DNA from 2 places in the Rhizobium oryzihabitans genome. Region 1 is predicted to be linked to the other one. Evidence: predicted binding sites of a transcription regulator. Region 1 holds the regulator's gene; the other holds the start of a gene.
The links. The regulator HrcA, encoded in region 1, represses chaperone genes, less so after heat shock. The targets are predictions, from matches to a motif close to GTTAGCACTCNCNNNNNGNGAGTGCTAAC.

Region 1 (3,387 bases):
CAGCGCCGTGATGGCGCTCGACATGACGGACGAACCGGTTCTGCTCTTCCGCAGCCCGGGCAAGGAATATCTCAACATCGTCTACCGACGTCATGACGGCAATATCGGCTGGATCGACGCGGAAACGATCAAGAGCTGAACAGTCTGACAGGACTGTGGGAGGCGGGGCGCGAAAGCGTATCTGCCTCCCACATCGTCTCGATGGCATGAAGGAAAAAGAGAATGGCGTTGGCAGATTTGCTGCAACAAGATGCGATTATTCCCGCCCTCAAGGTGAATTCCAAAAAGCAATTGCTTCAGGAGCTGGCCGCAAAGGCAGCCAGAATTACCGGAGTCTCGGAACGGGAAGTTTTCGACGTCATCCTCCAGCGTGAAAAACTCGGCTCCACCGGCGTCGGGCACGGCATTGCCATTCCGCATGGCAAGCTCAGCAGCATTCACCAGATCACGGGCGTTTTCGCACGCCTTGAAACCCCGGTCGATTTCGAAGCGCTGGACGATCAGCCGGTTGATCTGGTTTTCCTGTTGCTCGCGCCCGAGGGCGCCGGCGCGGATCACCTGAAGGCGCTTTCCAGAATTGCGCGCGCCCTGCGCGACCCCGAACTGGTAGCCAAGCTGCGCGCCACCGATTCCGACACGGCAATCTACGCCTTCCTCAATCAGGAGCAGGCGACGGCGGCCTGATAGCCACTTTTCTGCTGGCCTCAGTTTTCATGACATAAAAAACGCGCCCTGAAGGCGCGTTTTTTATTGGGGTAAGAAGAGAATGCCTCAGGCATCCTTTTCATTGAGAGAAGAGGTGCCCGGCTCAGCCGATGCGGATATCTCAACTTTCGGGCCGCCCTTGGCGACGCCAACCATGGCGGGACGCAGCACGCGATCACCGATGGTAAAGCCGGCCTGAACCACCTGAAGGACCGTGTTGTTCGGAACCGCTGTGTTGGGGATTTCGAACATGGCCTGGTGGAAATTCGGGTCGAATTTCTGACCCTCGGCATCGATCTTCTTCACGCCGTGGCGCTCCAGCGTCGACAACATCGAGCGCTCGGTCATCTCCACGCCTTCGATCAGACCGTTGAGGCCGGCTTCGCCATTGGTCTTGAGTTCATCCGGAATGGCCTCGAGAGCGCGGCGAAGATTGTCGGAAACGGCTAGCATGTCGCGTGCGAAACCAGCGAGCGAATAGGACTTGGCATCCTTGACGTCGCGTTCGGTACGGCGGCGAAGATTGTCCATTTCCGCTGCGAGACGCAGGAACTTGTCGCGCAGATCGGCATTTTCGGCCTTGAGCAGTTCGACCGGATCGGGTTCGGCGGCTTCGGCAGGTTCTTCCCCGGCAAGCGCGGGTTCGACAAACTCTTCGGCGACATCAGCGTCAGGTCCGGGCTTTTTTGTATCGTCGGTCATGACGTTCTCCAGATTTGAATGTTGTTGGTTGCGCCCGATATCGAGCTTTGACGGGCAAAAATCAAGGCTTGCGGCGAAAAGCTTGCCGCATTCTCTGACCTTGCGGCTTTGTCCTATCTCTGCTTGCGGGAAAGGCGGGCCATGATCTGCGCTGTATAGTCCACCATAGGTACGATACGGGCGTAATTGAGCCTGGTGGGACCGATGACGCCGACCGCACCCACGACACGGTTTTCCTCATCGCGGTAGGGCGCGACGATCAGCGATGAACCGGACAATGAAAAGAGCTTGTTTTCCGAACCGATGAAAATCCTGACCCCAGAGCCGCTTTCCGCAAGATTTAGGATCTCGATGAGGTTTTCCTTGCGCTCGAGATCGTCGAACAGCAGGCGCACGCGATCAATGTCTTCCTCACCGGCGAGACCTTCGAGCAGGTTGGAGCGCCCGCGAACAATGAGGCGGCCAAGTTTGCCATCCTCATTGTCCCCCGCCCAGACGGCCAGGCCGCGCTCGATCAGATCCTGCGCCAGCGTGCCCAATTCCGATTGCAATTCCGCCTGCTGCCTCTGGAACTGGGCTCGCAGCTCCTGCAGCGTCTGGCCGGACAGATGGGCATTGATGAAATTCGCCGCCTCGATCAATTGTGATGACGAAATGCCGGCGGGCAATTCGATGATGCGGTTTTCGACCTGGTTGTGATCGCCGACCAGCACGGCGAGCGCCTTGGTGGGCTCCAGCCGGATGAATTCCACATGTTTGAGGATGACGTCGTTCTTGGCTGTCAGCACGAGGCCCGCACCGCGCGACATGCCTGATAGCATGCGGCTCGCCTCCGTGAGCAACCCTTCCAGAGATTGCTCGTGGCCGGCGACCGGGCCGATCTGCCGGTCGATGTTCGCCCGCTCCTCAGCAGGCAGATCGCCCACCTGCATGAAGGCGTCGACGAAGAAACGCAGCCCCGTCTGGGTGGGCAGGCGCCCGGCGCTGATATGCGGCGAATAAATGAGGCCGAGTTCCTCAAGGTCGCTCATGACGTTGCGGACGGAGGCGGGTGAAAGCGACATCGGCAGCAGCCGCGACAGGCTGCGCGATCCCAAAGGTTCGCCGGTGTCGAGATAGCCTTCGACGATGCGCCGGAAAATCTCCCGCGACCGTTCATCCAGCAGCGATGCCTGATCTTTTGAAAGCGGTGCTGAAAAGCCCATCTCGTCCGTTCTTTGTCATCCAAATCCTGTTTGCATCAATATAATGCGTCGCACCGCTGGGACAAAATGGAAATTGGCTTTGCAAATGCCCGGGCCTCGCCTTAGAAGGCAGGAACCAACATGGAGAGTGGATCATATGCGGCCTTCAGGCAGAAAAACCGATCAGATGCGCAAGGTTTCCTTCGAGCGTAATTTCTCGAAACATGCGGAAGGCTCCTGTCTGGTCAAGTTCGGTGACACGCATGTGCTCGTCACCGCAAGCCTTGAGGAAAAGACGCCGCCGTGGCTGCGCAACAGCGGCAAGGGCTGGGTCACCGCCGAATACGGCATGCTGCCGCGTTCCACCCATGAACGCATGAAGCGCGAAGCCGCCGCCGGCAAGCAGGGTGGGCGCACGCAGGAAATCCAGCGCCTCATCGGCCGCTCGCTCCGCGCCGTCGTTGATCTGCAGGCGCTCGGGGAGCGCCAGATCAGCATCGACTGCGACGTCATTCAGGCCGATGGCGGCACACGCACCGCCTCGATCACCGGCGCATGGATTGCTCTCCACGACTGCCTGAAGTGGATGGAAACCCGCAACATGATCAAGGTCGAAAAGGTCCTCAAGGATCACATCGCGGCGATCTCCTGCGGTATCTTCGCAAAACAACCCGTCATCGATCTCGATTATCTGGAAGACTCCTCCGCCGAGACCGACGCGAATTTCGTCATCACCGGCTCCGGCGGCATCGTCGAGGTTCAGGGAACGGCGGAAGGCGCACCTTTCTCCGAAGAG
Region 2 (3,387 bases), 420 kb from region 1:
ACCAAGGTGGCATGGGCGGCAAAGAAAAAGGGCGATCCGAAGACCGCCCTTTCTTATTCCAGAGACAGGACTGATTAGAAGTCCATGCCGCCCATGCCGCCGCCAGGCATCTGGGGCATTGCCGATTCCTTCTTCGGAAGTTCGGCGATCATGGCTTCGGTGGTGATCAGCAGCGAAGCAACCGAAGCTGCGTTCTGCAGAGCCGTGCGAACAACCTTGACCGGGTCGACGATGCCGAGCTGGATCAGGTCGCCATATTCGCCGGTCTGGGCGTTGTAGCCGTAGTTGTCTTCGTTCTTTTCGAGGATCTTGCCAACAACGATGGAAGCTTCGTCACCAGCGTTTTCTGCGATCTGGCGAACCAGAGCCTGCAGAGCCTTGCGCACGATGTTGATGCCGGCTTCCTGGTCGTCGTTTGCACCCTTGGCGGTGATCTTCGTGGAAGAACGCAGCAGGGCAACGCCGCCGCCCGGTACGATGCCTTCCTGAACAGCAGCGCGCGTCGCGTTGAGAGCGTCGTCGATGCGGTCCTTCTTTTCCTTCACTTCAACTTCCGTCGAACCGCCAACGCGGATCACGGCAACGCCGCCAGCGAGCTTGGCAAGACGTTCCTGCAGCTTTTCGCGGTCGTAGTCGGAAGTGGTTTCTTCGATCTGCGCCTTGATCTGGGCAACGCGGCCTTCGATGTCCGACTTCTGGCCGGCACCGTCGACGATCGTGGTGTTTTCCTTGGAGATCGAAACCTTCTTCGACTTGCCGAGCATGTCGAGGGTAACGCTTTCGAGCTTGATGCCGAGGTCTTCGGAAATGACGGTACCACCGGTCAGGATGGCGATGTCTTCCAGCATGGCCTTGCGGCGGTCGCCGAAGCCAGGAGCCTTGACGGCAGCGATCTTGAGGCCGCCACGCAGCTTGTTGACGACGAGCGTTGCAAGAGCTTCGCCTTCGACGTCTTCAGCGATGATGACGAGCGGCTTGCCGGTCTGAACGACAGCTTCGAGAACAGGCAGCATGGCCTGGAGGTTCGAAAGCTTCTTTTCGTGCAGAAGGATGTAGGCGTCTTCGAGGTCCGCAACCATCTTTTCCGGGTTGGTCACGAAGTAGGGCGACAGGTAGCCGCGGTCGAACTGCATGCCTTCGACGACTTCGAGTTCGGTTTCAGCGGTCTTGGCTTCTTCAACGGTGATGACGCCTTCGTTGCCGACGCGCTGCATTGCTTCAGCAATGTCGAGACCGATCTGACGTTCGCCGTTTGCGGAGATCGTGCCGACCTGAGCAACTTCTTCCGAAGTGTTGATCTTCTTGGCCTTGGCCTGAAGGTCCTTGACGACTTCTGCAACGGCCAGATCGATGCCGCGCTTCAGGTCCATCGGGTTCATGCCGGCAGCAACTGCCTTTGCACCTTCGCGAACGATGGCCTGGGCCAGAACCGTTGCGGTGGTGGTGCCGTCACCGGCGATGTCGTTGGTCTTGGAAGCGACTTCGCGAACGAGCTGTGCGCCCATGTTCTCGAACTTGTCTTCCAGTTCGATTTCCTTGGCGACCGAAACGCCGTCCTTGGTGATGCGCGGTGCGCCGAAGGACTTGTCGATTACGACGTTACGACCCTTCGGGCCGAGGGTGACCTTCACTGCATCAGCGAGAATGTCGACGCCCTTGAGCATCTTTTCGCGCGCTGTGCGGCCGAATTTGACTTCTTTGGCTGCCATTTTCAAAACTCCTGGTTTCGAACGGCCGGACCGGGTCCGGCTTGAAATTTACGGAAACGATGGGTCCGGCGAAATCAGCCGATGATACCCATGATGTCGGCTTCCTTCATGATCAGAAGGTCTTCGCCGTCGAGCTTGACTTCAGTGCCCGACCACTTGCCGAACAGGACGCGATCGCCAACCTTGACGTCGAGAGCGACGACCTTGCCGGCCTCGTCACGTGCGCCGGAACCGACGGCGACGATTTCGCCTTCCTGCGGCTTTTCCTTGGCGGTATCGGGAATGATGATGCCGCCCTTGGTCTTTGCTTCGGATTCAACGCGACGAACGACGACGCGATCATGAAGCGGGCGGAAATTGGTGCTTGTCATTGCCTAATCCCTCGATCAAATGACTTCAGGAACCTTTTGGAGGTTCACGTGATGGGTGTTAGCACTCCCCTTGTTGGAGTGCCAGCGAAACCGAGATAAGGAGGCGTTCTACCTGAGTCAAGAACGCGCCGTCGGAAAAATTTTATGCGCTATGGTTATCAGCGTTCCATGACAGAAATTTCCCATGCTTGGGAGAAGTCATAAAACTCCACATCGTGAGCTTGGACGGCGCGAAAAGTCGCCGCCGTCATCCTCGGGCTTGTCCCGAGGATCTGCCAACGCATTGATTTTCTCGACGTGTTTAGATCCTCGGGACAAGCCCGAGGATGACGGCGAGTGTGAGGCGGCATTCCGTTCGGGCCGAAGCCCCGCTCGATACCGCTTTTTTTCTTGCCATCGGCGTCCCGCTTTGCGATGTGACGCACACCCTTTTCTCGCATCCGGAAAGCATATCATGGCCCATCGCATTCTCACCCTCGGCGAAATCACTGATGGGTTCGACGTTATTCTTTCGGATGTCTGGGGCGTGCTGCACAATGGCGTCAGCGCCTTTCCCCATGCGGCGGTTGCACTGCACGAAGCGCGCAAGGCCGGCAAGACGGTGGTGCTCATCACCAATTCGCCGCGTCCAGCCCCGGTGTCATTGCCCAGCTTCGCGTGCTCGGCGTGCCGGATGAGGCCTATGACCGCATCATCACCTCCGGCGACGTTACCCGCGGCCTGATCGCCGAAGGTCCGAAGAAAGTCTTCCTGCTTGGCCCGGAGCGGGACATGCCGCTGCTCGAAGGTCTCGATGTCGAACGGGTGGGCGAGGCGGAAGCGCAATCCGTCGTCTGCACCGGTTTCTTCGACGACGAGACGGAAACCCCCGAGGATTATACCGAGATGCTCAAGGGCTTCATCGCCCGCGGCGCGCCGATGATCTGCGCCAATCCCGATCTGGTGGTGGAGCGCGGCGAGCGCATCATTCCCTGCGCCGGTGCCATGGCCGCCTATTATGAACAGCTCGGCGGCGAAGTCCGCATTGCCGGCAAGCCGCATGCGCCGATTTATGAAGCCTGCCTTGCGGCGGCCAAAGAAGTGCGCGGTTCCTTCCCGAAGGATCGCGTGCTCGCCATTGGCGATGGCATGCCGACGGATGTGAAGGGCGCGATTGCGAGCGGCCTCAACCTTCTTTATATCAGCGGCGGCATTCACGCTGCCGAATATACGCTGAACGGCCACACGGACGAGGCGCTTCTGAACGCCTATCTGAAGGGGCAGGGTGCTGCTCCCGGCTGGTGGATGCCACGCCTTGCCTGAGAACG

Region 2: a site for HrcA is predicted at 2,138-2,166, ahead of groES (co-chaperone GroES). Genes of this name have one in related genera too.

What each region holds. Positions count from the first base shown of each region.
Region 1 covers NZ_CP048632.1:1,864,563-1,867,949, forward strand. Annotated here, with positions in the region: gene hpf (ribosome hibernation-promoting factor, HPF/YfiA family) at 1-139, shown strand, start outside; gene ptsN (PTS IIA-like nitrogen regulatory protein PtsN) at 223-684, shown strand; gene grpE (nucleotide exchange factor GrpE) at 772-1,407, opposite strand; gene hrcA (heat-inducible transcriptional repressor HrcA) at 1,521-2,612, opposite strand; gene rph (ribonuclease PH) at 2,749-3,387, shown strand, end outside.
Region 2 covers NZ_CP048632.1:1,447,390-1,450,776, reverse strand. Annotated here, with positions in the region: gene groL (chaperonin GroEL) at 75-1,709, opposite strand; gene groES (co-chaperone GroES) at 1,784-2,080, opposite strand; partial or broken gene G3A56_RS07670 (TIGR01459 family HAD-type hydrolase) at 2,535-3,382, shown strand.